DNA from 4 places in the Methylorubrum podarium genome. Region 4 is predicted to be linked to each of the others. Evidence: predicted binding sites of a transcription regulator. Region 4 holds the regulator's gene; each other region holds the start of a gene.
The links. Region 4 encodes LexA, which represses DNA repair genes until DNA is damaged. Its sites were predicted from a motif close to TGTTCNNNNTGTGTTCNG; they were not measured.

Region 1: a site for LexA is predicted at 5,165-5,182, ahead of ABS772_RS15015 (LexA family protein). Genes of this name have one in related genera too.
Region 2: a site for LexA is predicted at 5,510-5,527, ahead of ABS772_RS18275 (trna delta -isopentenylpyrophosphate transferase). Genes of this name have one in related genera too.
Region 3: a site for LexA is predicted at 3,054-3,071, ahead of recA (recombinase RecA). Genes of this name have one in related genera too.

The regions. Positions count from the first base shown of each region.
Region 1 covers NZ_JBELQE010000084.1:4,887-12,237, reverse strand. Annotated here, with positions in the region: gene ABS772_RS15040 (Hsp70 family protein) at 1-1,164, opposite strand, end outside; gene ABS772_RS15035 (carboxypeptidase M32) at 1,259-2,755, opposite strand; gene ABS772_RS15030 (replication-associated recombination protein A) at 2,791-4,104, opposite strand; tRNA gene ABS772_RS15025 (tRNA-Ser) at 4,238-4,327, shown strand; gene ABS772_RS15020 (hypothetical protein) at 4,414-4,680, shown strand; gene ABS772_RS15015 (LexA family protein) at 4,691-5,083, opposite strand; gene ABS772_RS15010 (DUF6894 family protein) at 5,271-5,537, shown strand; gene ABS772_RS15005 (hypothetical protein) at 5,548-5,802, shown strand; gene ABS772_RS15000 (hypothetical protein) at 5,805-6,017, shown strand; gene ABS772_RS14995 (DUF6894 family protein) at 6,144-6,383, opposite strand.
Region 2 covers NZ_JBELQE010000091.1:139,686-147,036, forward strand. Annotated here, with positions in the region: gene purL (phosphoribosylformylglycinamidine synthase subunit PurL) at 1-940, opposite strand, end outside; gene ABS772_RS18265 (hydrolase) at 1,128-2,312, opposite strand; gene recD2 (SF1B family DNA helicase RecD2) at 2,452-4,635, opposite strand; gene ABS772_RS18275 (trna delta -isopentenylpyrophosphate transferase) at 4,760-5,446, opposite strand; gene recQ (DNA helicase RecQ) at 5,653-7,351, opposite strand, start outside.
Region 3 covers NZ_JBELQE010000050.1:99,026-106,376, forward strand. Annotated here, with positions in the region: gene ABS772_RS08485 (ATP-binding protein) at 1-2,187, shown strand, start outside; gene ABS772_RS08490 (hypothetical protein) at 2,342-2,611, opposite strand; gene recA (recombinase RecA) at 3,133-4,233, shown strand; gene ABS772_RS08500 (glutathione S-transferase family protein) at 4,323-4,925, opposite strand; gene ABS772_RS08505 (helix-turn-helix transcriptional regulator) at 5,000-5,728, shown strand; gene alaS (alanine--tRNA ligase) at 5,822-7,351, shown strand, end outside.
Region 4 covers NZ_JBELQE010000085.1:102,038-109,388, forward strand. Annotated here, with positions in the region: gene ABS772_RS16400 (hypothetical protein) at 1-220, shown strand, start outside; gene ABS772_RS16405 (tartrate dehydrogenase) at 293-1,372, shown strand; gene ABS772_RS16410 (BKACE family enzyme) at 1,386-2,210, shown strand; gene ABS772_RS16415 (MFS family transporter) at 2,269-3,624, opposite strand; gene ABS772_RS16420 (DUF1236 domain-containing protein) at 4,077-4,937, shown strand; gene lexA (transcriptional repressor LexA) at 5,103-5,828, shown strand; partial or broken gene ABS772_RS16430 (ComEC/Rec2 family competence protein) at 5,822-7,201, opposite strand; gene ABS772_RS16435 (recombinase family protein) at 7,266-7,351, shown strand, end outside.

The sequences.
Region 1 (7,351 bases), on a different contig from region 4:
CACGCAGGCGGTCAGCGCCGCGCGCACATGCGGCAGCCCGGTCGAACCACCGGTGAGGAACAGTGCGTCGATCCGGTCGGCGGAGAGCCCCGCCTGATCGAGGCAGCGGCCGATCCGCTGCGCCATGCGCCGCGCGAGGTCATCAGTGTGCCCGGCGAGCCGCGGGCGATCGACGTCGGCCGAGAGGCCCGCCTCGACCCATCCGAGATCGACCGTGCCGGCGCCCGCGTCGGAGGCGGCGATCTTGGCCCCCTCCACCGCCATGGCGAGCGAATGCCCGCGCTCCGCCTCCACGACCGTGCGCAGCCGCGTCACGAGGTCCGGCCGGGCGGCATCGCGCACCACCTCGTCGATCTCGCGCAGAGTCTTGGGATTGTAGAGCCGGTTGATGCTCGACCACGTGGCGAGGTCGTGAAAATAGGCATTCGGCACGGCGAGGTCCGCCCGCTTCATCGGGCTCCCGAGGCCGAGGAGCGGCATCACCGCACCGAGGCTCAGGGTGCGGTCGAAATCGGTGCCGCCGATGCGGATGCCGTCATTGGCCAGGATGTCCTCGGCGCGCTCGTCGCGGCGGTGCCGCTCGGGCGAGAGCCGGACGATGGAGAAGTCCGAGGTGCCGCCGCCGATATCGGCGATCAGCGCGATCTCCTCCGCCGTGACCATGCGCTCGTAATCGAGCGCCGCCGCGATCGGCTCGTACTGGAAGCGGACGTGGCGGAAGCCGATGCCCTCGGCGATCCGCCGCAGCGTGTCCTCCGCCTTGCGGTCGGCCGCCGGATCGTTGTCGACGAAGTGGACCGGGCGGCCATGGACGACGGTGTCGAGTTCGACGCCGGCTTCCGCCTCGCCCCGCGCCTTCACCAGGGTGAGGTAGCGGGCGATGACGTCGCGGAAGCGGATGCGCTCGCGGCCGATCGGCGTCGTCTCGTCGATCAGCGGCGAGCCGAGGACCGATTTGAGCGCCCGCATCAGCCGGCCCGGCGTGCCCTCGACATAGGCCTCGATCGCCGCCCGCCCGATCTGCGCCTCGCGGCCGGGCGCGAAGAAGATCGCGCTCGGCAGGGTGCGGTGCGTGCCCTCCAGCGGCACGAGGACCGGGCGGTCGCCCGCGCCGATCCCGAGGGTGGTGTTGGACGTGCCGAAATCGAGGCCGCAGGCCGCCATGGGGACCGGATCGCTTGCATTCCGAGGGAGGGGGCGGCCCCGTTACGGTCCCCCGCCGAAGAGTGCAATCCCCGAACGCCGCGTCAGTCGTCGCCTACGCCGCCGCGCCGAGATAGCGGCGGCGCAGATGCGCGAGGAAATCGTCCGCGCCGAGCGGCTTGCCGGTCGCCGCGATCAGCAGCTCGTCGGTCTCCATCAGGCTCGCGCGGGCATGGACATTCTCCCGCAGCCAGCCGCGCAACTGCGAGAAGTCGCCCTCGGCCAGGGCCGGGCGAATGCCGGGATGAGCCGCGCAGGCGGCCTTGAACAGCTGTGCCGCGGCCAGCGCCCCGAGGGTGTAGGTCGGGAAGTAGCCGAAGCTGCCGCCGGGCCAGTGGATGTCCTGGAGGCAGCCGTTCCGGTCGTCGGGCACGGTGAGCCCGAGCAGCGCCTTCATGCCGTCGTTGAAGGCCCCCGGCAGGTCTGCGACGGCGAGGTCGCCCGCGATCATCGCCGTCTCCAGGCGGTATCGCAGCAGGATATGGGCGGGGTAGGTCACCTCGTCGGCATCCACCCGGATGAAGCCCGGCTCGACGCGGGTGTAGAGGCGATGCAGGTTCTCCGCCTCCCAGGCCGGACCTTCGCCGCCGAACGCCTCGCGCAGGGTCGGCGCGAGATAGGTGCAGAACTCGGCCGAGCGGCAGGCCTGCATCTCCACCAGCAGCGACTGGCTCTCGTGCAGGCTCATACCGCGGGCCTGACCCACCGGCTGGTGGCGCCACGCCGCCGGGCGGCCCTGCTCGTAGAGCGCGTGGCCGGTCTCGTGCAGCACGCCCATCAGCGCCCCGGTGGCGCTCGCCTCGTCGTAGCGGGTGGTGATGCGCACGTCGTCGGTGGCGCCGCCGCAGAACGGGTGCAGGCTGACATCGAGCCGCCCGCGCGAAAAGTCGAACCCGACGGCCCGCATCAGCCGCAGGCCGATCTCCCGCTGGATCGCCACCGGGAACGGCCCCGGCAGCGGCAGGGGAGGCGCCTGCGCCGCCTGCCGCTCGCGCACCGCGACGACGAGATCCGGCAGGACGGCGCGCAATTCCGCGAAGATCGGATCGATGCGTGCCCGCCGCATGCCGGGATCGTAGCCGTCCAGCAACGCGTCGTAGGGTTCGAGGCCGAGGGCCGCTCCCTTGGCCTCGCCGACGAGCCGCTGCAGCTGCAACACCTCCTCGAGATGCGGACGCAGCCGCGCGAAGTCCGAATCGCGCCGTGCCTCGCGCCAGACCATCTCGCAGCGCGTCGTCGCCCTCGATGAAGCGGCGACGAGATCGCCCGGCACCGCCGCCGCGTGGGCGTAGGCCCGGCGCATCTCGCGCAGGTTCGCCCGCTCCCATTCGCCGAGCCCGGCTTCAGCCTCCGCCGCCTCCAACCGCTCGGCATTGCGCGGATCGGTGAGGATCTCGTGGGCCAGCACGCTGAGTACGGCCATCTGCTCGCCACGGGTGTCGGAGGCGCCGTCCGGCATCTGGGTCTGCGTGTCCCAGCCGAGGATGCCGCTCGCATCCCCCAGGGCGCCGAGCCGGGCGAAGGTGGCGGTCAGCGTCGCGTAAGCCTGCATGATCGGTCGAGATCCTTTCGTGTCGCCGGTGACGGTCAGTCCTCGCCGCGGCGCTCCTGCCGCAGCCGTTCCCAGTAGGCGAGGCGCTCCCGGTAGCGGGTTTCCATGCCCCGGTCGGTCGGCTCGTAGAAGTGCTGGCGCCCGAGCGCCTCCGGCCAGTAATCCTGACCCGAGAAGGCGTCGGGCTCGTCGTGGTCGTAGCGGTAGCCCTCGCCGTAGCCGATCCGCTTCATCAGCCCCGTGGGGGCGTTGAGGATCGTCCGCGGCGGCGCGAGCGATCCGGCGGCCTTCGCCACCCGCGTCGCCGTCTTGTAGGCGGTGTAGACCGCGTTCGATTTCGGCGCGCAGGCGAGATAGACGGTGACCTGCGCCAGCGCGAGCTCGCCCTCCGGCGAGCCGAGGAAGTCGAAAGCGTCCTTGGCCGCGTTCGCCACGACGAGGGCCTGCGGGTCGGCGAGCCCGATATCCTCCACCGCCATCCGCACGAGGCGCCGGGCGATGAACAGCCGGTCCTCGCCCGCATCCAGCATCCGGCAGAGATAGTACAGGGCCGCGTCGGGATCGGAGCCGCGCACGGTCTTATGCAGCGCGGAGATGAGGTTGTAGTGCCCCTCCTGCGCCTTGTCGTAGATCGGCGCCCGGCGCTGCACGAGGGTCTGGAGCTTCTCCGCGTCGAGGATCTCCCCGGGGCGGGCCGAGCGCCAGACCTCCTCCGCGAGCGTCAGCGCGGCGCGCCCGTCCCCGTCGGCCATGCGGACCAGGGCCGCGCGCGCTTCCTCGTCGAGGGGAAGGGGCTGGCCGTCCATCTCTTCGGCCCGGGCGAGCAGCCGGGCGAGCGCGGTCGAGTCGAGCGCCCGGAACAGCAGCACCCGGGCGCGCGAGAGCAGGGCGGCGTTCAGTTCGAAGGAGGGATTTTCCGTCGTCGCGCCGACGAGCGTGACGGTGCCGTCCTCCATGACCGGCAGGAAGGCATCGAGCTGGGCGCGATTGAAGCGATGGATCTCGTCGACGAACAGCAATGTGCCCTGACCCGTCGCGCGGCGCTTGCGGGCCGCCTCGAACACCTTCCGCAAGTCGGCGATGCCGGAGAAGATCGCCGAGATCTGCTCGAAATGCAGGGCGGTCTCGTGGGCGAGCAGCCGCGCCACGGTGGTCTTGCCGGTGCCGGGCGGTCCCCAGAACACAAGCGACCCGAGCGAGCGCGAGGCGAGCAGCCGCGTCAGCGCCCCGTCGGGTCCGGTCAGGTGCTCCTGGCCCACGACCTCGGCGAGCCGGCGCGGGCGCAAGCGGTCGGCGAGCGGCCGTGGCGCGCCCGTTTCGAGGCCGGCGGAAACGAACAGGTCGGACATGCGTGGCATGAACACCGCAGCCCCATCCGTCCGCAAGAGCCTTGACGGTCGGAGGCCCACTTCCCCCGCTGAGCCGGCTTGTGGGCTCGCTCGCCGCGTGCTAGGGCGCATCCCGTCGTCACGACACCTCTGCGGAGAGGTGGCAGAGTGGTTGATTGTACCGCACTCGAAATGCGGCATGGGTGCAAGCCCATCGGGGGTTCGAATCCCCCCCTCTCCGCCAAGTCCCACTGATCTCATTGCAGAAATTGGCGCAGAAGACGGCCTACCCCACCATCTACCCCACCAGGGTGAGATGGCAGGCCTGAGATGGCGGACGCGAGCCCCACCGTCGGCGAGCTTTTCAAGGCCAAGGCCGTCACCGACTCTGAGGTGAGCGCGGCGGTCGAAGCCTACCTCGCTGATCCTGAGACGCACGCACACCTGATAGCGCAAGGCTACAGCGTCGATCTCGCCGCAGCGGTCATCGGACACGCTTGGGCGCATCACGTTGTCGGTCTGATCGAGTCGAGCCAATCACTGAAGCGCGGGGCCGTACGCACCGCGATCCTGCTCGCGCGGGCGCGGAAGGCGTGACGCGAGGCGTCTAGCGACCTTGCCGCGTTCGGGAGATATGCCAGCGGATGGTGAAGCGCACGACGCCCCAGACATCGACCTCCGCCAGTTCCTCCAGCGCGTAGACGGGAAGGTCGGCGTTGTCGAAGGCGAGGCGCGTGCGGTGGCCCTCCACGACCATGCGTTTAATCGACATCTCGCCATCGACGGCCGCGACGACGACGCTGCCGTGGCCGGGCTTGAGGGTGCGGTCGACGCAGGCGAGATCGCCGTCGAAGATCCCGGCATCGCGCATCGAGTCGCCGGCGATGCGCCAGAGGAAGGTGGCGGGCGGGTTCGGCACGAGCCAGCGCGGCAGCTCCAGCGCGTTCTCGACGAAGTCATCGGCCGGCGAGGGAAATCCAGCACAGAGCGCTGGGCCCATCAGCGGCACACGAACTGTGGAAAAACCTTCCGATGGCAGCTCCGCGACCGTGTGCAGCCTCACCCAAGCCCCCATCTGCGTTAGAACAGATGAAGAACAAACAGCACCTGCGCTGCCGGTTCAATCGAGTTGGCGGACCAAGCGCAAACGGCTGTGTTCGCCTGTGGATAACGGGGACGGAGGGGTGATGATGATGTCGCAGGAGCGCCGCCACTTCCACTGCACGGACGGCCTTGATGTCGTCTTTGACCTGAAGGGGCGAATGGTGGCTGATGAGGAGGTGCGCTTGGTCTGCGCGAGCGTGGCGGCCGAGCTGATGCAGGGGTGTGCTGCTACGATCGATTGGTCAGCCTGGATCGTCGACGTGCACGACGCCTACGGTCAGCACGTGATGACGTTCGGCTTTGACGAGATCGCGAACGAGGTCGGCTTTCTGCCGGCTCTGGCAGCCTGAGGAGAGCACCATGGCGATGAAGACGACCTACCTCGTGCAGACCTTCGTGCTGAAGCGGAAGCGGCTGGTGCCCGGCGATCGGCAGGCGTCACCGACGAGCAGCGGGGCGATGAAGCGGGCGGAGGCGATGGCCGCGCGGATGCCCGGCACGGCCGCCCTGCAGATCGTCGCCGACGATGAGACGGGCGAGCTCGAAAGCGCGACGATCCTCGGCCAATACGGCGAGGTGCCGGACGACTTCGCCGAGAGCCTGCAGGCAGCCTGACCATGCGCACCATCATCGAGATCCACAACGGCAGCGCCGCGGCTATCAGCGGCGGTGGGGAGGTTCTGGCCGACCTCTTGGGCCGAGCTCTGATGACCGGCAGCGACGCGGCGTGGGACAAGCTGCGGCCCTACGGGATTTCGCGCATCACAGAGCGACACCCGACCGAGCCGACGAAGGTGATCGTCGGCGAGCGTGAGATCGAAGTGCGATGACCGACGACGAGAGTTCTGCCGCCGAGATGCGCGGCCTTCTCGGCTTCGCCCGCGGTCTCGGCCTGGACGAGGCGACCGTGCGGGAAATCTACGAAGCCGTCGGGCAGGAAGCTGCGCCGGCCGGCGTCAACGCAGCAGCCAAGTGCCGACGAAGCACAGAGCGGCAGAGTAGACGGGATGCCCTTCCTCATCCGTCACTAGCACCGTGATGGTTTGGCGCTCGCCATCCTTCGGAACCTCGTATTTTGCGATCTCAGGCAGCAGGAGCTTGGCCTCCAGAGCAGCGGCCTGCACATCGTCACAGAGAGTACCTTCGTCGTCGCGCTCGTTGCGACCGTCATGGATGTCGAAGAAGAAGCGAGGCACACGGCACTCCACGCGTGAGGCGGGAGCACATCTGTCTCTCAAGCGCGGAACGCCAGGGGTTAGGCCGCGACGTCATCAAGCTAGAACGCAGCCTGAGCGCTGGCCATAACATAGACGTCGCTTGATGGCTTTGCCGTCGAGCGCTGCTGCCCTACGCCTCGGGCTGCCGTATGTGCGGGCGAGATAGCCGCGTGGGCCGCCGGCGTCAGCGTTGACGACCGCATGGACGAGGTTCGGAAGCGGATGCTCGCAGCGGCGCACGCAGTCTAGAACAAAAACCCCGCGCCGGCGGACCGGGCGGGGGCTGAAATTGAGCGAGTTTAGCGGGAAGCGGGCATAACTCGCGGGCTCACCCCGGCGCTGCCCATCCGAAATGAAGCGCGCCCGTCCGCCATCGGTCCCCGATATAGAAGCGAGTGCGCTCGATCGCCGGGCCGATGTCCGCAGAGGGTGGATTTCGTTGAAAAACTCCCAGGTAACGTCTTAGGCGTTGCCCAGGGCTGGTCGTCGGAGAATGTTTTCCTCCCGTCGGCCGTTCGATACCACAACTGAAGCGCGTTATCGGCGAGACAGTAGTAGAACTTTCTCCAGCGGGCGCGTCTCTCGGTGCTGTTTCGGGCCGGCCCCGAGTTTTCAACGAAATCGGTGGTAAGCAGGCATTCGGCCGAGAAGTCCCGACAGGCGGCTTCTCCGCTTACAGCAGACCTTCGGCGAGCGTGCATCACTGAGCGCTCCAGGACGCTGGCGTCGAGGATGCTATGCGAGCCGGCTTATGATCCAAGCCTGTGCTTCAGCAAGGTCGGCGAAGAGGGGAGGATTCGGATCGTCCACTCGCCCGAACCCAGCCTCCAAGAACCACTTACCCGCTTCCGACCCGTGCTCGTCCGAAAGGTGCACCAGTACCGCAACAAGGAAGCCCTCTTGGAACACAAGATAGCTCTCTTGATCGTCGCTGCCCGTAGCGATCT
Region 2 (7,351 bases), on a different contig from region 4:
GACTCTCCGAGAGCATCATCTCGTAGGGGGTCATGCCCTCCTCGCGGGTCGGCACCTTCTCCAGATGCAGCTCCACGCCGAGATTGCCCTTGGCGCCCATCTCGACCGCCGAGCAGGTCAGGCCCGCCGCGCCCATGTCCTGGATCGCGATGACGGCGCCCGAGGCCATGAGTTCGAGGCAGGCCTCCAGCAGCAGCTTCTCGGCGAAGGGATCGCCGACCTGCACGGTCGGGCGCTTCGATTCGCTGGCCTCGTCGAACTCGGCCGAGGCCATGGTCGCGCCGTGGATGCCGTCGCGGCCGGTCTTCGAGCCGAGATAGACGATCGGATTCCCGACACCCGTGGCCGCCGCGTAGAAGATCGCGTCGGTGCGGGCGAGGCCGACCGCCATGGCGTTGACGAGGATGTTGCCGTCGTAGCGCTTGTGGAAGCCGACGAGGCCGCCCACCGTCGGCACGCCGAAGGAATTGCCGTAGCCGCCGACGCCCGCGACCACGCCGGAGACGAGGTGGCGGGTGCGCGGATGGTCGGGCGAGCCGAAGCGCAGGGCGTTCAGGGCGGCGATAGGTCGTGCCCCCATCGTGAAGACATCGCGCAGGATGCCGCCGACGCCGGTCGCCGCGCCCTGGTAGGGCTCGATGAAGCTCGGGTGGTTGTGGCTCTCCATCTTGAAGACGCAGGCGAGCCCGTCGCCAATATCGATCACGCCGGCATTCTCGCCCGGCCCCTGGATCACCCACGGTGCGGAGGTCGGCAGGCCGCGCAGGTGCTTGCGCGAGGACTTGTAGGAGCAGTGCTCGTTCCACATCGCCGAGACGATGCCGAGTTCGGTCAGCGTCGGTTCGCGGCCGACCAGGGCGCGGAAGCGCTCGTACTCGTCGGGTGTCAGGCCGTGCTGGCGCACCAGCTCGGGTGTGATCGGAACGTCGTTGCGAAACATCCGAAGGCCCTGTCCAAAACCTTTGCCGCGGTCCGACCCGGACCCCTTGGGGCCGACCGGCGATGGATCCGATGGCCCCCTGCGACGCGAAACAACTTCGCGCTCCGCTCTAGAGCGGATCAGCACCGGCTGCAAAGGGCATGGGCTTCCATGAGCCGATTGCGCACAAGCCGGTCCTTCCGTTCTTCTAAGTAAATTCTTCGCTCGCAGCCGTGCTTCGCTGCGTCCGGCACCGCTCGACCGCCTCGTGCACCGGCATCGGCCCGGCGACGAAGGCGACGTAATCGAAGGCGTCCGGCGCCCGGCTCGACATCAGGAGCTGGAAGTGCATGCGGAACAGGTTCCAGCGCCGCCGCGCGACGAGGTCGGGCTCGATCAGATCCTCGATCTCGACCCGCATCACGGCGAAGCGGCCGAGCGGCGGCGACGGCAGGCCCGAGGCGCTCACCGGATCGCGCAGGTGGATCGAGAGCCAATCCCAGTTGGCGCGGATATCGAGCCAGCCGATCGCCCCGTCGCGGCCGACCCGGTCGAGGGCGCGGCGCGTCTCCTCCGCCCGCGGATCGAGGGTGATCCAGGGGATGACGCTGCCGATGGTCACGAGCGTCACCGGCGTGCCGCGCCGGCCGAAACCGGGATCGACCGTCAGGATGCGGTCGAGACATTCGAAGGCGAGGAAGCTCGATGAGGAATGCCCGATCACTACGATCTCGGAGGCCCGCCCCTCCGCCGCGCGGATGCGCTCCGCCCAGGGACCCAGGCGCTCGCGCATCGCGGTCTCGCGGCCCGCGGCGTGGTCGTGCGTGAAGGTGGTGTCGTCGACGAGATGCGCGACGTAGAGCGGTTTTCCGCGGGTCAGATGCATCACGAGCGCCAGGATCGCGTAGGCGAGCACCGGGACCAGGGCCGCTCCGGCCAGCATGGGCAGCCCGGAGAGCGGTGTCAGCGCCACCGCCGCGACGGCCAGCCCGAGGCTCGCCAGCACGAAGACTAAATAGAACTGGTGGACGCTGACGATGACCCGGTAGAAGCGCCGCGCCTCGCGCTGGAATCGCCGCAGGTAGCCGGAGCGCCACAACCGCCACCATAATCCCGGCAGGCTCGTCAGCCGCCGCAGGTTGGAGCGGGGGAACCGGGCTCGGACGATGTCGTCCCAGCGCAGAAGAGAGTAGCGCACCCGCGTCGCGTCACCGTCGGCCTCGCTTCGCACATCCCAATCAAGGCTGATGCCGTCCGCCGAGCGGACCGGATCGCCGACGGTGATCGCCACGCCGCGCCGCTCGGCCGTGATGCGGCTCTCGCGTCGGAACAGACCCCAATAGGTCTCGGGCTCGCGCGGATCGAAACCCGGCAGATAGAAGACCTGCCGCACCGGCTGCGTGTCAGAATCAGGAATGGCGGACCGCCGTTCTCGGAGACGGGAAGGTCGAGCGTCTCGGCGAGTCGCTCGGTCGTCCGTTGCCTACACGATGCGGCGGGGCCGGGGCGAGGCCAAAACGCGGTCCTCCGTCTCAGGCGGTTTCGAGCCATTCGCGCAGCTTCGCCCAGCGCCGCCGCGAGGCTGCCTCGCGGATCGCCATGCCGATCGCCCGGCGCTGGCCGACCAGCACCACGAGGCGGCGGCCGCGGGTGACGCCGGTATAGAGCAGGTTGCGCGCGAGCATGGTGCGGTGCTGCGTGACCACCGGGATCACCACCGCCGGATATTCCGAGCCCTGCGCCTTGTGGATCGTGGTGGCGAAAGCCGGCACCAGCGTGTCGAGTTCGTTGAACGGGTACACCACCGGCCGCCCGTCGAAATCGACGACGAGGGCCTCCTCCTCCGCGTCGATGGCGCTGATCGTCCCGAGATCGCCGTTGAAGACGTCGCGGTCGTAGTCGTTGCGGGTCTCCATCACTCGGTCGCCGGGGGCGAAACGCCAGCCGAAGCGCTCCACCTGCGCGGACGGCGAGGGATTCAGCACCCGCTGCAGGGCGTTGTTGAGGTTGCGGCTGCCGAGCGAGCCGCGGATCATCGGCGTCAGAACCTGGATATCGCGGGCCGGATCGAGGCCGAAGCGGCGCGGGATGCGCCGGGTCACGAGTTCGACGAGCGTGTCGACGCCGGCCTCGGCATCCTCGATCTCGACGAGGTAGAAGTCGCTGTCCTCGCCCTTCGGTGCGGTGAGCGGCATCCGCCCCGTGTTGATGCTGTGGGCGTTGACGACGATCCGGCTCTCCGCCGCCTGCCGAAAGATCTCGGTGAGGCGGGCCACCGGCACGCGGCCCGAGGCGATCACGTCGGCCAGCACTTGGCCGGGGCCGACGGAGGGCAGCTGATCGACGTCGCCGACGAGGATCAGGCCGGCATGGTCCGGCACCGCCTTGAGCAGGGCGTGCATCAGCGGCACGTCGACCATCGAGGTCTCGTCGATGACGAGGAGATCGCACTCGAGGGGTTTGTCCTCGCCGCGCTGGAAGCCTCCGTTGCGCGGGTCGATCTCGAGCAGGCGATGGAGGGTGCGCGCCTCGAGCCCCGTCTGCTCGGTCATCCGCTTGGCCGCCCGACCGGTCGGCGCGGCGAGCAGCACCCGCACGCCCTTCGCCGTCAGGATGCGCAGGATCGCGTCGAGCGTGCTGGTCTTGCCGACACCAGGGCCGCCGGTGAGCACGCAGAGCTTCGAGCGCAGAACCAGCCCGACCGCCTCGGCCTGGGATGCGGACAGGGTCTTGCCGGTCTTGCTCTCGACCCAGGGGCGGGCCTGCGCAAGGTCGATCGACGGCCAGGGCGGCGAGCCGGCGGCGCGCTCGGCGAGACGCATGGCGATGGCGCGCTCGGCCCCGTGCAGGCCCTTGAGAAACAGGCAGGGTTCGCCGCGGAGGGTGTCGGCCACGACCTCGCGTCCCTCGCGGAGCGCCAGCGCCGCCGCGACGCGGACGAGATCGGGCGCGACGTCGAGGAGGTCGGCGGCGAGACGCACGAGCCGCTCGACGGGAAGTCCGCAATGGCCCTCGTCCATCGCCGTCTGGAGCGCGTAGGACACGCCGGCCGCGAGCCGCTGCGGCGCGTCGCGGGCGAGGCCGAGGCGGAGCGCAATCGCGTCCGCCGTGCGGAAGCCGATGCCGCGGATGTCGCGGGCGAGCCGGTAGGGATCCTCGGCCATCACCTTGAGCGAATCCCCGCCGTAGGTGCGGAAGATGCGGGTCGCCCGCGCCGTGCCGACGCCGTGGGCGTGCAGGAAGATCATGATCTCCCGCACCGCCTTCTGCTCGGCCCAGCCCTTGACGATGCGGGCCGCGCGCTTGCGGCCGATGCCCTCGACCTCGGTGAGGCGAGCGGGCTCGGCCTCGATGACCTCGAACACCGCCTCGCCGAAGGCCGCGACGATGCGCTTGGCCATCATCGGGCCGATGCCCCGCATCTGGCCGGAGGCGAGATAGCGCTCGATGCCCTCGATCCCGGTCGGCGGCGTGACCTGGAGCGTGTCGGCGCGGAACTGGAGGCCGTGCTCGCGATCCGTGACCCAACGCCCGGCCGCCGTCAGCCACTCGCCCGCGGCGATGGCGGGAGCGTGGCCCACCACCGGCACGAGGTCGCGCCGGCCGCGGGCATGGACCTTGAGGACGCAGAAGCCGGTCTCGGCACTGTGGAACGTCACGCGCTCCACCGAACCGGCCAGCACGTCGAGATCGGGAGGCCGGACCGGCGCGTTCATGCCCTCACCCCGTCATGGTTTCGAAAGGACAAGTCCTTTCGCGGGTCCAGGGCAGAGCCCTGGTGAAGGGAAGCCGGGGCGCTACCCCGGCGCCCGGCCGAAGGGCTTGCCCTTCGGGATCCCGTTACGCGGCGCGGCTGCCCCGTCCCGCCTTCTTGGCCGGCGGCCAGCCGAGCGCCCGCAGGCGGGCCTTGGCGTAGTCGCGCACCTCCTCGCGGGTGCCGTGCGGCATGGCGTTGAGAATTCCCTGCCTCCGCTCGTCGAGCATCAGATCGGTGACGGCGTTGATCGATTCCGCCTCGTCGATCTGGCGCTTGAGGTCGGCCTCCTGCTCGGTCACCTCGTCGAAGGCCGGGGAGGCATCGAAATCCTCGTCCACGGCGCGGATCGCCATCGGCTGGTTCTGGCGGAACTCGTCGGCTTCCTCCTCGGAATAGACGAGGCCGTGCAGCTCGATCAGCTTGAGGATGACCCGGTCCTTCGCCCGCTTCTCGGCCATGGCGTAGACATAGGCCGCCTGCCGACCGGAGACGCGGTAGTTCACGTTCACCAGCGCCTCGCCGATCGACCACTCGACCCGCTCGTCGCCCGCCTTCTCGCCGGGCATGCGGCCGGTAACGAGGATCACCGCCTCGTCGCGCTCGCTGCGCAGCAGGGTCGGCGGGTCGAAGCGGATCTTCGTGTGGCCGGCGATCCGCTCCAGGGTCTTGTGGTAGATGACGGCGGTGCCCTGCACGCGCCAGACGTTGCCCGCGAAGGGCTCGCCGTAGCGCACGAGGATGTCGGCGATCTGCTTGTCGGCGGTTCTCATGGTTGTCCCCAGGCTGTGGACCGGGTCCGTGTTAGGAGGCGCGCCGCCTGTGTCGGCAGCTGATGTTCGCGTTATGTTCTTTCTGTGGACAATATGTGGATAACCCTTGCATGGCAAGCCCAGATGTCTGCGACGGGCCGTCCCGCCGAGTCGCGGACGGCTCGGTGAAGGGGGGATCGGGTTCGGCGGGCGACGGGCGAAGGGCGTCAGCCGGCCTTCTTGGCGTCGTCGAGAAACTCGCGGATCGCGTCGGTGAAGCGCTCACCGTAGGCCTCGCGCTTGCGCTCGCCGACGCCGTGGACCGAGCGCAGCGCCCAGAGATCGACGGGCTTCGCGCGCGCCATCTCGATCAGGGTGCGATCGGGAAACACCATGAAGGCGGCGATGCCCTCGGCCCGGGCGATGGTGGCGCGCAGGCCCCTCAGGTGCTGGAACAGGGCCTCGTCCGCCTCGCTCAGCGCATTCGCCTCGTCGTCGCGGGCTGCGGAGCGGCGGCTCCTCGGCTCGGCCTTCTTCGGCTCGGGATCGGGCCTGACCTCGATGGTCTCGCGACCGAACAGGATCGCCTCGCCCTTCTCGGTCATGACGAGACCGCCATAGCCGTCGGTGTTCTCGGCGACCGCTCCGGCGGCGAAGAGCTGGCGCAGCAGGGCCCGCCACGCCGCCACCGGCTTCTCGGCACCGACGCCGAAGGTCTTGAGCGCCGTGTGCCCGTTGCGCCGGATCGTCTCGCTCTCCTTGCCGTGGACGACGTCGCAGACATAGGCCGCGCCGAAGCGCTGGCCGGTGCGCACGATCGCCGAGAGCAGCTTCTGGGCGGCCACCGTCCCGTCGATGAGCGAGACGCCGCTGCGGCAGAGATCGCAGCGGCCGCAAGCGGCGCTCGCCTCGCCGAAATAGCCGAGCAGCGATTGCCGACGGCAGGCGGCGCCCTCGCAGAGCGCGATCATCGCCTCGAGCTTGCGCCGCTCGACCCGGCGCCGCTCCTCCGAGATCTCCTTCTCGTCGATCTGGCGGCGGCGCAAGGCCATGTCGTCGAGGCCGTAGAGAGTGAGCGTGTCGGACGGCAGCCCGTCGCGGCCGGCGCGGCCGATCTCCTGATAATAGCCCTCGATGTTGGTCGGCATGTCGGCGTGGCAGACGTAGCGCACGTCCGGCTTGTTGATGCCCATGCCGAAGGCGATCGTCGCGGTCATCACCACACCGTCCTCCTGCAGGAAGGTGTCCTGATTGCGCGCCCGCGTGCCCTGGTCGAGCCCGGCATGGTAGGGCAGGGCGTTGAAGCCGTCGCCCTTCAGGGTGTCGGCGAGCTGCTCCACCCGCTTGCGCGACGAGCAGTAGATGATGCCGCTCTCCGCCCGCCGGTCGCGCAGGAAGCGCTCCAGCTGGCGGGTCGGGTTGTCCTTCGGCTGGAAGGTCAGCCGGATGTTCGGCCGGTCGAAGGAATGGACGAAGGTCTTGGGCGGGCGCCCCGCCGGAAACAGCCGCTCGGCGATCTCGGCGCGGGTCGCCGCGTCGGCGGTGGCGGTGAGGGCGAGCGTCTGAACGTTGCCGAGCGCCTCGCGGGCGCGGGCGATCTCGCGGTATTCGGGGCGGAAGTCGTGGCCCCATTGCGAGACGCAGTGCGCCTCGTCCACCGCGAGCCGCCGCACGCCGGCCCCGCACAGGGCCTCCATGCAGCCGTCCATCAGCAGCCGTTCGGGCGACACGAACAGCAGCCGCAGATCTCCGGTGCGGATCTTGCGCCACGTCTCCCGCGAGGTCGCCTCGGCCACCGTCGAGTTCAGGGTCGCGGCCTCGATGCCGAAGGCGCGCATCTGCTGCACCTGATCGTGCATCAGCGCGATCAGGGGCGAGACCACCACGGTGAGCCCGGCATCGACCAGGGCGGGCAACTGGTAGGTC
Region 3 (7,351 bases), on a different contig from region 4:
GCCGTGCGGCCGATCCCGCGCCACCGCGGCTCCGCGGCGCTCTGGACGGTGAGCGACATCACCCACGAGCGCGAGCGCCAGGAGAACGTCTTCCAGGAACTTCAGCACGCGATCGATTATCTCGACCACGCGCCGGCGGGCTTCCTGTCGATCGATGCCGCCGGCTCGATCGTCTACATGAACGCGACGCTCGCCTCCTGGCTCGGTTACGACCTCGCGACCGTCGGCTCGGGCGGGCTCAAGCTGCTGGAGATCGCGCCCGGCGCCGACATGCTCACCACCGCGCCCGGCCTGCCCGGCGAGGTGCGCACCGACCGCTACGACATCGATCTGCGCCGCCGCAACGGCCAGCCGCTGCCGACCCGGCTCTATCACCGCGTCGCCTACGGGCAGGACGGGGCGCCCGGCCCCTCGCGCACCTTCGTGCTCAACCGCTCCGCCGGCTCGGATGCCGACGAGCCGCAGCGCGCCGCCGAGGTGCGCCTCGCCCGCTTCCTCAACAACAGCCCGATCGCCATCGCCACCCTCGACCGCGACGGCCGCGTGATCCGCGCCAACGCCTCGTTCGTCCGCCTGTTCGCCGGCATGCCGCGCCAGCCGGCGGCGGAGGCCGGCCGCGACGCGCCCGATCCGATGATGCGCGATGCGGTTCTGGAGAGCGATCGCGGCGCCATCGAGAGCGCGCTCGCCCGCGCCGCCAACGGATTCGGCGGCCTCGAACCGATCGAGGTCGGCCTGTCCGGTCCCGGCGAGCGCTCGGCCCGCGTGTGGATGAGTCCGGCGGATGCCGACGGGACGCAGGCCGCGGATGCCGAGGGCAAGGCCGACGGCGACCGCGAGCGGGTGATCCTCTACGCCCTCGACACCACGGCCCAGCGCCAGCTCGAGCAGCAGATCGCGCAGACCCAGAAGATGGACACGGTGGGCCAGCTCGCCGGCGGCATCGCCCACGACTTCAACAACGTCCTGCAGGCGATCATCGGCTACTCGGACCTGCTGCTCGCGAGCCACCGGCCGACCGACCACGCCTTCCAGGACATCATGCAGATCAAGCAGAACGCGAACCGGGCGGCGAGCCTGGTGCGCCAGCTGCTGGCCTTCTCCCGCCGCCAGACCCTGCGGCCGGAGGTGATGGATGTCGGCGAGGCGCTCTCCGACCTGACACTGCTGCTCAAGCGCCTGCTCGGCGAGCGCGTGCAGCTCGACTTCCGCCACGGCCGCGAGATCTGGCCGATCAAGGCCGACGTGAACCAGTTCGAGCAGGTGATCGTGAACCTCGCGGTCAACGCCCGCGACGCGATGCCCGGCGGCGGCAGCCTGACGATCCGCACCGCCAACTGCCCCGTCGACGGCGAGCGGCCGGTGGGGATCCCGGCGGGCGACCACGTGATGATTGAGGTGACCGATACCGGCGAGGGAATCCCGCCCGAGGTGCGCCAGAAGATCTTCGAGCCGTTCTTCACCACCAAGGAGATCGGCAAGGGCACCGGGCTCGGGCTCTCGACGGTGTTCGGCATCGTCAACCAGTCGGGCGGCGCCATCGACGTGCAGTCGACGGTGGGCGAAGGCACCACCTTCCGCATCTACCTGCCCCGTCACGAGCCCGGCGCCGAGGCCCTGCCCGAGCCGGTGCCGCCGCCCCGGGTGACGTCCGAGCCCGAGATGCCCGCGCTCGCGAAGCCCGCCGGCTCCGACGGTGGCGAGCCGAAGCCGGATGCCGGCGTGACGGGCGATCCGAAGCCGTCCGAGCCGGGATCGGATGCCGCCTCCCCCGTCGCGCGGGCGCCGGAGCCGCCGAAGCCGGCGACCGACCACACGGGTCAGGGCACCGTCCTGCTCGTCGAGGACGAGGATCCGGTCCGCGCGGTCAATTCCCGCGCCCTCTCCGCCCGCGGCTACACGGTGCTGGAGGCCGCCTCTGGCATCGAGGCCCTGCGCCTGATCGAGGAACATGCCGACGGCATCGACGTTGTGGTGTCCGACGTCGTCATGCCGGAGATGGACGGGCCGACCCTGCTGCGCGAGCTGCGCAAGCATTATCCCGATCTGAAGGTGATCTTCGTCTCCGGCTACGCGGAGGACGCCTTCCGCAAGAACCTGCCTGAGGGCGAGACCTTCAACTTCCTGCCGAAACCCTTCAGCCTGAAGCAGCTCGTCGAGACGGTGAAGCGCACGATGGCGAGCTGACCCTCGACCGACGGCGCGGAGGAACCGCATCCCCGAGCAGAGCTTCTGCGAATTTCGTGGGATTTACATCAGCGGGCACGAAGGAGCGCTCCGCCTCTCGCATGCGCGCGGTGATGCGCGCACAGTGGCTTCGGCTCGATCGAGAGGGACGGCTTTAGAACGATCGATTGTCGGACTCGTCCTGCGACATATCCACGGAGGGCGTCGCCTCCTCGTCCTCGGCCCGTAAGCCGCGCCGGAACTCGAACAGGCTCATCTGAAGAAGCGTGCGCTGCCTGAATGTCGCAGTCGGCCCCAATCGTTCCTCGGCCTGGCGCAAGAGCTGCTCGATTTCACGAAGTTCGTTGAGGTCTTTCAGCATGAAGTCTACCTTGTCGTGCGTCCACTCAAGGATAGAGTGGGCCGCATAGTTCTCGCGCGCCATGCTCAGGGCTCGCCTCGCGATTTGCAGATCGATGATGGCTCTTTCAGTGAATTTTACCGAACTTCATCGTACGATATTCGGGAGTCTGACCCGAGATCCGATATTCATGCAACCCCTTCGAAGTTCACTGCTGTCACACACAATACGATGTACTCACGGACCATGAGCACACAAATCTTTCAAACGCCAATCCGTGACTAAACCTAGAATTAATTGAATATATTGACATAGGTTTATTGATCGACTTCCCGATCCGCGCCTCCGCATCACTACGAAGATCGACCGACCAGGTTGCGGACAGACATGGCATACTCGCCATGATCTCCGTCATCGCCTCCATATGTTTGTCATCGTTATTGAAAGTTGTGCAACCCGCAATGTTAGAGGCGTGGCACGACGCCGCGGTGACGGTGGGAAACCGTCGCGCTGGGACTTGCGTAAAAAGAACAAAACAGGTACGAAATCGATCAGCTCCGGCGGATTGAGCGCCGTGCCCCTCCCATGCATAAGGATGCCGAGCGATGGCCCAGCCTGCGCTGAAGATGGTGGAATCCTCGACAATGGCAGCAGCGGACAAGGACAAGTCGAAGGCGATCGAGGCTGCGCTGACGCAGATCGAGCGGGCTTTCGGCAAAGGCTCGATCATGCGCCTCGGCAAGACCGACAAGGTGCAGGAGGTCGAGACCGTCTCGACCGGCTCGTTGGGCCTCGACATCGCGCTCGGCGTCGGCGGCCTGCCGCGCGGCCGGGTGATCGAGATCTACGGGCCGGAATCCTCGGGCAAGACGACGCTGGCGCTCCACACCATCGCCGAGGCCCAGAAGAAGGGCGGCGTCTGCGCCTTCGTCGATGCGGAGCACGCCCTCGACCCGGTCTACGCGCGCAAGCTCGGCGTCAACCTCGACGACCTGCTGATCTCGCAGCCCGATACCGGTGAGCAGGCGCTCGAAATCACCGACACGCTGGTGCGCTCCGGCGCCATCGACGTGCTGGTGGTCGACTCGGTCGCCGCGCTGACCCCGCGCGCCGAGATCGAGGGCGAGATGGGCGAGAGCCAGCCGGGCCTCCAGGCCCGCCTGATGAGCCAGGCGTTGCGCAAGCTCACCGGCTCGATCTCGCGCTCGAACTGCATGGTGATCTTCATCAACCAGATCCGCATGAAGATCGGCGTGATGTACGGGAGCCCCGAGACCACCACCGGCGGCAACGCGCTGAAGTTCTACGCCTCGGTGCGCCTCGACATCCGCCGCGTCTCGACGCTGAAGGATCGCGACGAGGCCATCGGCAACTCGGTCCGCGTCAAGGTCGTGAAGAACAAGGTCGCGCCGCCCTTCAAGCAGGTCGAGTTCGACATCATGTTCGGCGAGGGCGTGTCGAAGGTCGGCGAGCTCGTCGATCTCGGCGTGAAGGCCGGCATCGTCGAGAAGTCGGGCGCTTGGTTCTCCTACGACAGCCAGCGCCTCGGCCAGGGCCGCGAGAACGCCAAGGGTTTTCTGCGCGACAATCCGGACATCGCGAACAAGATCGAGGCCTCGATCCGCCAGAACTCGGGTCTCGTCGCCGACCGCATCCTCGAGAACGCCAAGCCGACGGCCGACGATCTGGACGAGGGCGAGGCGTAGGCGCCTCGCCCGACGCACCGGGCGTGAAAAAAGCCCGCCGCGCGTGAGCGCGGCGGGCTTTTTGCTGCGCCTGGACGTGGCGTTCCAGGTCAGGCCGGCGGGTGGCCCGCGTCGAACTCGGCCGCGAAGCGGGCACCGGGACGGTCCATGCAGCGATCGACCCAGGCATCGATCTCCGGCACGCCGGGCTTGCCGAACCACGCGTAGGGCGAGTGCAGCAGGAGGTCGGCGGCGGTGAACCGGTCGCCGAGGAGGTAGGGCTGATCCCGCAGCGTCTCGGTGAGCCGCGCCTTGATCTCCGCTTCGGTGCGGAAGGTGCGGGCGATCGCCGGGTGATCGACCCCGACGGCCTGCAGCGTCAGCACCGGCTCGACGACGCCCGCGTACCACGCGAGCCAGCTCAGGTAGGGGCCGCGCCGCGGATGCCCGGCCGGGACGCTCAATCCGGCCGCCGGAAACAGCTCGGCGAGGTACTGGATGATCGCGCTCGATTCCCACACCAGGGTGCCGTCGTGGTCGAGCAGCGGCACCTTGCCGTCCGGGTGAGGATTGCGCGGGTCGCGGCCGCCCGAGCCGTCCATTCGCGGGATCGCGACGACATCGATCTTCACCTGCTCCAGCGCATCGAGCTCCTTGAGGAGCGCGACGATGCGGGTCGAGCGGCTGCGGGGCGCGTGGTAGAGGGTGATCATCGGCGGGTCTCCTGTTGCCGGTGCACGGGAGCCGTTATAGCCAAGCCTACCTGCCAGTTTCCGTCAGTTGGGCGATGGCGCGCACCGATCGACTCTTCCGGCTGCTCCACGCGATGCGGACCCTGCCGTCGCCGCTGACCGCCGCGCGGCTGGCTGAGGAAACCGGCGTGTCGCTGCGCTCGCTCTATCGCGACATCGACAGCCTGCGCGCGGCCGGCGCCCGCATCGACGGCGAGCGGGGCTACGGCTATCGTCTGATCGAGGATGTCGCCCTGCCGCCGCAGACCTTCGACCGGGTCGAGATCGAGGCGCTGGTGCTCGGGCTGGCCGAGGTCCGCCACTTCGGCGACCCGGCGCTGGAGAAGGCCGGCGCGTCGGTGCTGGCGAAGGTCGCGGCCACCCTGCCCAGCCGAACCGAGCAACACCTGCTCCACGCGATTTCGAAGGTCCGCCGCACCGAGGCACGCTTCCCCGCCATCCCCGACATGGACGTGATCCGGGCCGGGTGCTGGCATGAGGAAGCCCTGTTCCTTCGCTACGCCGACAAGGACGGCACGGTCACCGAGCGGACGATCCTGCCGCTCTCCGTGGTCTATCTCGACAGCAAGATGACGCTGCTGGCGTGGTGCTGCCTGCGCGAGGCGTTCCGCATGTTCCGGCTCGACCGGGTCCGGGAGGTGCGGGCCGCCGGCACGAGTTTTCGGCCGCGCCGGGTCGTGCTGCTGCGCGGCTACCTCGCCGAATTGCAGGCGGGCCGCCCTTTCGTGCAGCCGCCCGGCTCTCCGCACGACGAGCTGACGTGACTCGCACAGCTCCGGCCCGTATGAGGACCCGGATATGCTGCCGCGCTGCCCGCCAGCCGGCTCCCGACGCGACATGATTTCCGAGCCTATCCGATGAGCGGCGTCAACGAGATCCGATCGACCTTCCTGGACTACTTCCGGGATGCCGGGCACGCGGTCGTGCCCTCGTCCTCGCTGGTGCCGAAGAACGACCCGACCCTGATGTTCACGAACGCCGGCATGGTGCAGTTCAAGAACGTTTTTACGGGTGTCGAGAAGCGACCCTATGTGAAAGCCACATCGTCGCAGAAATGCGTGCGGGCTGGCGGCAAGCACAACGATCTCGACAATGTCGGCTACACCGCGCGGCATCACACCTTCTTCGAGATGCTCGGCAATTTCTCCTTCGGCGATTATTTCAAGGCCGACGCGATCGAGCTGGCCTGGAGGCTGATTACCAAGGAGTTCGGGCTGACCCCCGAGCGCCTGCTGGTGACCGTCTACGCGGACGACGACGAGGCTGCGGGCCTCTGGCGCAAGATCGCGGGCTTCTCCGACGACAAGATCATCCGGATCGGCACGTCGGACAACTTCTGGCAGATGGGCGATACCGGCCCCTGCGGCCCCTGCTCGGAGATCTTCATCGACCAGGGCCCGGCGCTCGCCGGCGGCCCGCCCGGCTCGCCGGACGAGGACGGCGACCGCTTCCTCGAATTCTGGAACCTCGTGTTCATGCAGTACGAGCAGGTCGAGCCGGGGGTGCGCAATCCCCTGCCCCGGCCCTCGATCGACACCGGCATGGGCCTGGAGCGGATGGCCGCGATCCTCCAGGGCGTCCACTCGAACTACGACACCGACCTGTTCCGCGCGCTGATCGATGCGGTGGCCCACGCCGTGTCCCGCGCGCCGGAGCCCGCGACGCGGGCCTCCTACCGCGTCATCGCCGACCATCTGCGCTCGACCTCGTTCCTGATCGCCGACGGCGTGCTGCCGTCGAACGAGGGCCGCGGCTACGTGCTGCGCCGGATCATGCGCCGCGCCATGCGCCACCTCGAACTGCTCGGCGCCCGCGACCCTGTCATGTACCGCCTCGTGCCGACCCTGGTGCGCGAGATGGGGCAGGCCTTCCCGGAACTCGCCCGCAACGAGGCGCTGATCTCCGAGACCCTGCGGCTGGAAGAAGGCCGCTTCCGCAAAACCCTGGAGCGCGGCCTCGCCATCCTCGACGCGGAGAGCCGTGATCTCAGCGCCGGCCAGAACCTGTCCGGCGAGACCGCCTTCACCCTCTACGACACCTACGGCTTCCCGCTCGACCTGACTCAGGACGCGCTGAAGGCCCGCGGCATCGGCGTCGACACGCAAGCCTTCGACGCCGCGATGCAGCGCCAGAAGCAGGCGGCGCGCGCCGCTTGGCAGGGCTCCGGCGAGGCCGCGACCGAGACCGTCTGGTTCGGCATCAAGGAGCGCACCGGCGCCACCGAGTTTCTCGGCTACGAGACCGAGAGCGCGGAAGCCGTGGTCGGCGCGCTCCTGCGCGAGGGCGCCGAGGTCGAGGCTCTGAAGGCCGGCGAGAGCGGCCTCGTCGTCGCCAACCAGACGCCGTTCTACGGCGAGTCCGGCGGTCAGGTCGGCGACACCGGCACG
Region 4 (7,351 bases):
GGTCGAGGCGGCGGTGACGATCGACGACGGCGCCAAGACCGTCGCCTTCCAGGTCGAGACGAGCGCCGGCCCCGTTCGCTTCGAGGGCATCGCCGGACCCGACGCGCTCGTCGGCACCCTGCACGGCGCCGACGGCGCGCAGCCGCTGCGCCTGAAGCGCGTCCTGCGCCCCCGCGCGCAGCAGGCCTGCCCCGGCGAGACCACAGGCTCGATCAACTGATCCGTCTCCGGCCATTGACCTCGTGGGCTGCCGGCGCAAGTGAGGCGCGGGGGCCGACACGAGGCAATCAGCATGGGCGGGACGAAGCGCAGCTACCGGATCGCGGTGATCCCGGGCGACGGCATCGGCAAGGAGGTCGTGCCGGAGGGGGTGCGGGTGCTGGAGCGGGCCGCCGCCCGCCACGGCTTCGAGATTGTGCAGGACTGGTTCGATTTCGCCTCCTGCGACTACTACGACGCCCACGGGCGGATGATGCCCGAGGATTGGAAGGATCGCGTCGGCGGCCATGACGCGATCTTCTTCGGCGCCGTCGGCCTGCCCGACCGCGTGCCGGACCACATCTCGCTCTGGGGCTCGCTGATCCAGTTCCGGCGCGAGTTCGACCAGTACGTCAACCTGCGCCCGGTGCGCCTGATGCCCGGCGTCGCGAGCCCGCTCGCCGGCCGCAAGCCCGGCGACATCGACTTCTGGGTAGTCCGCGAGAACACCGAGGGCGAGTACTCGAATGCGGGCGGGCGGATGTTCCCCGGCACCGATCGCGAGTTCGCCGTGCAGGAATCGATCTTCACCCGCCACGGCGTCGATCGCGTCCTGAAGTTCGCCTTCGAGCTGGCGCAGAGCCGGCCGAAGCGTCACCTGACCTCGGCCACCAAGTCGAACGGCATCTCGATCACGATGCCGTACTGGGACGAGCGGGTGCGGGCGGTGGCCCAGGGCTACCCCGATGTCCGGTGGGACCAGTACCACATCGACATCCTGACCGCGCATTTCGTGCTGAACCCGGACCGGTTCGACGTGGTGGTGGCCTCGAACCTGTTCGGCGACATCCTCTCCGATCTCGGGCCGGCCTGCACCGGCACCATCGGCATCGCGCCGTCGGGCAACATCAACCCGGACCGGCTCTACCCGTCCGTGTTCGAGCCGGTGCACGGCTCGGCCCCCGACATCGCCGGCCAGGGGATCGCCAACCCGATCGGCCAGATCTGGTCGGGGGCGATGATGCTGGAGCATCTCGGCGAGCGCGAGGCCGCGGCCGAGATCGTCGCCGCCATCGAGCGGGTGCTCTCCGAGCAGGCTCTGCGCACCCGCGACCTCGGCGGCAGCGCCGACACGCAGACCTGCGGTCGCGCCGTCGAGCAGGCGCTGGGCTGACGGGCCGGCCTCGATGAGACCCGTCGTCGTCACCGTGGCGATCACCGGCTCGGTCGCGCGCAGGGCCGACAACCCGACCGTGCCGATCACGCCCGCCGAGCAGATCGAGTCGACCCACGCCGCCTACGAGGCCGGTGCGGCGCTCGCCCATATCCACGTGCGCGCGGACGACGAGAGCCCGTCCCTCGATCCCGAGCGGTTCGGGCGGGTGCAGGAAGGCATCCGCCGGCACTGCCCGGACATGATCGTGCAATTCTCCACGAGCGGGGCGGGCTCCGACCCGGAGGAGCGGGGGGCCTGCCTGATCCACCGGCCGGACATGGCCTCGCTCACGACGGGCTCGGTCAATTTCGGCGACGGCGTCTACGAGAATCCGGCGGCCTCGTTCACGGCGCTCGGTCGGCGGATGCGGGCGGAGGGCGTCTCCCCGGAGATCGAGGTGTTTGACCTCACCCATCTCCACAATGCCCGCCGCCTCGTGGACGAGGGCGTGATCGGCGCCGCGCCCCATGTCCAGTTCGTCATGGGCATCCGCAATGCCCTGCCGCCCGACCCACACCTGCTCGACCTCCTGCTGGCGGAGACCCGGCGCCTGCTGCCGGGCGCGACCTGGGGCGCCTTCGGCATCGGCCGCTTCCAGAGCCCGGTGATGGGCTGGGCGCTGGCCCGGGGCGCGCAGGGCGTGCGCACGGGCCTGGAGGACAACGTGCGTCGCTCGAAGGAGCGGCTCGCCGACGGCAATGCGGACCTCGTCCGTCTGGCCGCCGAGATCTGCGCCGAGCACGGCGCCCGTCCGGCGACGCCGGCCGAGGCGCGGGCGATCCTGCGCCTCGATTGATCCTGAGCATCGTCCCGAAAGGCGGCCGCCGGCTTTCGGGACGATGCTCCCTCGCCGATCAGGCGAGGGCGGGTCTCGCCTTGCGCCCCAGCGCCTCCTCGACGGTGCCGTCGCCGTCGAGATAGCCGTGGCGCTTCGGGTTCGGCATCAGCAGCGAGGCGACGAACGAGACCGCGAGCAGCACCGCGACGTACCAGAAGAAGCTGCTCTCCGCGCCCGCCTGCTTCAGCCAGAGCGCGACCGCCTCCGCCGTCCCGCCGAACAGCGAGTTGGCCACCGCGTAGGACAGGCCGACGCCGAGGGCGCGCACCTGGGTCGGGAACAGCTCCGCTTTCACGATGCCGCTGATGCCGGTGTAGAAGCTGATGACGATCAGCCCGATCATGATCAGGCCGAAGGAGAGGACCGGGCTGGTGGTGGCGCCGATCGCCGACATCAGCGGCACGATCATCACCATGCCGAGCCCGCTGAACAGCAGCATGCTCGTCTTCCGGCCGATCCGGTCCGAGAGCCAGCCGAAGAAGGGCTGGATCACCATGTAGACGAACAGGGCCGCCGTGGTGATCTGCGAGGCGGACACCTTGTCCATATGCGCGGTGTTGAAGAGGTATTTCGGCATGTAGGTCGTCAGCGTGTAGAACGACAGCGACCCGCCGGCCGTATAGGCGAACACCACGGCGAAGGCGCGCCAGTGCTTGAACAGCCCGGCGAAGGTTCCCGACTCCTTCGAATCCTTGTTCTCCGCGCTCATCGTCTCCGACAGCGAGCGGCGCAGGAACAGGGCGATCACCGCGGCCAGCGCACCGATGACGAAGGGGATGCGCCAGCCCCAGGCGGTGAGCTGCTCGGCCGTGAGCAGGCTTTGCAGCACAACGAGGACCAGCGAGGCGAGGAGCTGGCCGCCGATCAGCGTGACGTACTGGAACGACGCGTAGAAGCCGCGCTGCCCCTTGGCGGCGACCTCGCTCATGTAGGTCGCGCTGGTGCCGTACTCGCCGCCCACCGAGAGGCCCTGCACCATCCGCGCGAGGACGAGCAGCACCGGTGCGAGAGGCCCGACCGTGGCGTAGGTCGGCAGCAGGGCGATGGCGAGGGAGCCGCCGCACATCATCAGCACCGAGATCATCAGCGAGGTCTTGCGCCCGAGCCGGTCGGCGATGCGCCCGAACAGCCAGCCGCCGATCGGCCGCATGAAGAAGCCCACCGCGAAGACGGCCGCCGACTTGAGAAGCTGGCCGGTGCTGTCGCCCTCGGGGAAGAAGACCGGGGCGAAGTAGAGGGCGAAGAAGGCGTAGCAGTAGAAGTCGTACCACTCGACGAGATTGCCCGACGAGGAACCGACGATCGCCATGATGCGGCGGCGCCGGTCGGCCGCGTCGTCCTGCGCTTCCGCCGTCGCGGTGATGTCCGACATGCTGTTCCCCTGCTGATCCGGCCCTCGGGCGGACGTGAGCCAGATAAAGCTAAGCGCCGGGCCGAGACGGACCAGCCGCTGGGACAGCACAGGCGCAGGCGGATGTCAGCGAAGGAGGCGCCCGGCCGTATCGATCGACCCGACGCGAAACGCGCTCGAGATTCGGGTTCCGCAGGCTGCGCCCATCCGCCCGGAGCCATCGACCCGAACGCTTGCGGCCCGGCATCGCCCGGAGAGGGATAGTAAAGCTCGTAAGCTCGCTACGGATTTACAAACACATAGAGCCCGCCCGTCAGCACGTCGGCGGCGATATACGAGCCTCTCCATTTATTGCCAGGCTTGTCCCGAAGAACAAGCGGCAATGCATCTTCGGGGAACGATTTTCGCGCGGTCGCCGTTGCGAGCCGGGTTTCGGCGCCGCGTCGGTCGCCGGCAGCAGACAGGAACGGACCATGACGAAGTTCTTTCGCAGCACGGCAACCGCCGCGATCCTCGTGCTCGGCGCGGCGACCGCCCTCGCTCAGGGCGGCGGGGCCGGCGGTGGTGCCGGCGGTGGCGCGGGCGGAGGCGCCGGGGGCGGCGCCGGCGGCGGTGCCGGGATGGGAGCCGGAGGTGCCGGCGGCGCGGGCGGTGCCGGTGGCGGCGCCGGCGGGAGCATGGGCGGCGCGGGCGGCGGAGCCGGCGGAGCCGCGAGCGGACCCCGCGGCGGAGCCGGCGAGGCGGGTGGTGCCGGCGGCGCCCGCGGCGGCGGCGAGATGGGGGGCGGTGCCCGCGGCGGCGAAGCCGGCGGTGCGGCGGGCGGCGCCGGACGGGGCGGCGCGGCGGGAGAGACCGGCCCCCGCGGCGGTCGGGACGGCGGCCCGGACCGCGCCGGAGAACCGGGTGAGCGCGGCGCCCGCGACGCCGGTCGCGACGGCGCGGGCGAGCGCGACGGCCGGAGCAGCCGTGACGCGGCCGGCGAGCGCGGCGGGCGCGACGGAGCCGGTGAGCGCGGGGGCCGCGACGGGGTCGGTGAGCGGAGCGGTCGCGGGGCGGCGACGGAGGCACGCGGTGCCTCCCGCAGCCTGAGCTCGACGCAGCGCACCGAGTTCCGTCAGTCGATCACCCGCTCCAATGTCCGGGCGGTCACGAACGTGAACTTCGCGGTTCGCGTCGGCACGGCGATCCCGCGCTCGGTTTCGCTGCATCCGCTGCCGCCGGCGATCCTCTCGCTGGTCCCGGCCTATCGCGGCCTGCAGTTCATCCTCGTCGGCGACGACATCGTCATCATCGATCCCGACACCTACGAGATCGTGGACGTCATTCCGGCCTGATCCGGATCCGCGAGGTCGCAACGAAGGGCGGCGGCGCTGCGGCACTGCCGCCCTTCGCATGTCTCGGTTCGTCTTGCGGAACAGGAGAGGAACGTCTAGGCTGTTCGCGCTTTGTTTTCAACGATTCTGCGGCGCCCCCGGCCCGCGGTCGACAGCAGGTGCCGCATGCTGACCCGCAAGCAACTCGAACTGCTCCAGTTCATCCAGCAGAGGATGCAGGAGAGCGGTGTGCCGCCGTCCTTCGACGAGATGAAGGACGCGCTCGATCTCAAATCCAAATCCGGCATCCATCGCCTGATCATGGCGCTGGAGGAGCGCGGCTTCCTGCGCCGCCTGCCGAACCGGGCACGGGCGATCGAGATCCTGCGCATGCCCGACATGCCGGCCGCCAAGCAGGGACCCGCGCCCGAGCCGCGCCGCTTCACCCCGAGCGTGGTCGAGGGCGGCCTCTCGGCCAAGCCGCCCGCGCCGAAGCCGCCGATGCTGCAGGCCCACGACGGCAACGGGCATTCGGTGATGGTTCCGGTGATGGGCCGGATCGCCGCCGGTACGCCGATCTCGGCGATCGAGAGCCAGAGCCACTCGATCTCCATGTCTCCCGACTTCCTGTCGGGCGGCGAGCATTACGCGCTCGAAGTGCGCGGCGATTCGATGATCGAGGCCGGCATCCTCGACGGTGACCTCGTGGTGATCCACAAGCAGGACACCGCCAACAACGGCGACATCATCGTGGCGCTGATCGACGACGAGGAGGCGACCCTCAAGCGCCTGCGCCGTCGCGGCTCCTCGATCGCGCTTGAGGCGGCCAACCCATCCTACGAGACCCGCGTCCTCGGTCCCGATCGGGTGCGCATCCAGGGCAAGCTCGTGAGCCTCGTGCGCCGTTACTGAGGCGTCTCGGGGAGCGGCGGGTCCGTCGGATCGACGTCGCGGGCTGATTCGGGCTCCGACCGGGCTGCCGGCGTCATCACCGCGCCGACGGCCCGGGGCTGCCAGGGCTTCGGTTCACCGGCGCCGCGCGTCGTGACCACCTCCGGCCCCGCCGGGCCGAGCCGGATCGCGGTGGCGCCGTGCACTGCCAGGAAGCTGCGGTCGGCGATCAGCGGCGCGGCACAGCCCGGCGGGGCGCGCAGGCGGCTGATCAGGATGTCGGCCCGGACGCAATCCTCAGGGAAAGCGCGCTTGTCGTTGACGAGGGCGACGGCACGCCCGTCGATGGCGGCCAGGGTGCAGCCGAGGCGGTCGCATCGCGGCCCGGCGGTAGCGGTGATCGCGTCGGGGCGGCGCCCGTCGCCGTCGGCCTTCAGCCATTGCTCCAGCACGAAGCCGGGCGGGCGCCCGAGGACGACGAGGCGCCCGTCCTTGCCGCGGATTGCGGCGCCGGCCCCGTCCCGGTCGATGTAGATGTCGTAGCGCGCCGGGCTCGCGGCCAGCGCGATGCCGAGCCCCGCCGGCAGCAGGGCGAGGAGACGCAGCCGCGACACCGGAAGGGTCGCGAGGAGCAGGGCGGCCGCGAGCAGCACCAGGGCGCCCGTGCCGAAGGCCGGCAGCACCACGTTGGCCTGCCCGAACCCGGCGATCCAGGCCGAGATGTCGAGCATCCCCCGCACCGCGAGCCCCATCAGCCACCAGACCGGACGATCGAGGGCGAAGGGATAGGCCAGCATCCCGAGCACCGCCGCGGGCATCACGGCGAGGGAGACGAGCGGCAGGGTCAGCGCGTTGCCGACGAGGCCGAAGGGCTGCACGGTCTGGAAGTGGTAGGTGGCGAAGGGCGCGGTGGCGACCTGCGCCACCAGCGTCGTGGCCAGCGTGCCGACCACCGCGGTCGCCGTCCACGACGCCGCCCGCGCGATCCGGGACGGGCTCTCGGTCCGGAAGACGCGCCCGTCGATGAGCGGCGCGCAGGCGATCAGCCCGGCCACCGCCCCGAACGACATCTGGAAGCTCGGGCCGAGCAGCGCCTCCGGCTCGCGGGCCAGCGCCAGGATCGCGGCGAGCGCCAGGTTGCGCATGCTGAGCGCCGGGCGATCGACCAGGATCGCGCCGAGCATCACCAGCGTCATGATCAGCGCCCGCTCGGCGGCGACGTCCCAGCCCGAGAAGGCGCAGTAGGCGGTCACCCCCAGCATCGCCGCGCCGGCCGCGATCTTCTTGATCGGCCAAGCCAGCGCCAGCACCGGCACCAGCGCGAGCCCCGCCCGCACCAGCCAGAACACGACGCCCGCCGCGAGCACCATGTGCAGCCCGGAGATCGAGACCACCTAGTTGCGAGTAGGCCGGCTTTCGTTTTACGAACAGGCGTGACGGAAAAGCCTGGGCGGTGAGATGTCGGACAGGGTCGGGAGCGAAGCGGAGCCGGGCCCGGCGACCGCCTATTCCTACATCCGGCTGAGCTCGAAGCGACAGTCGAA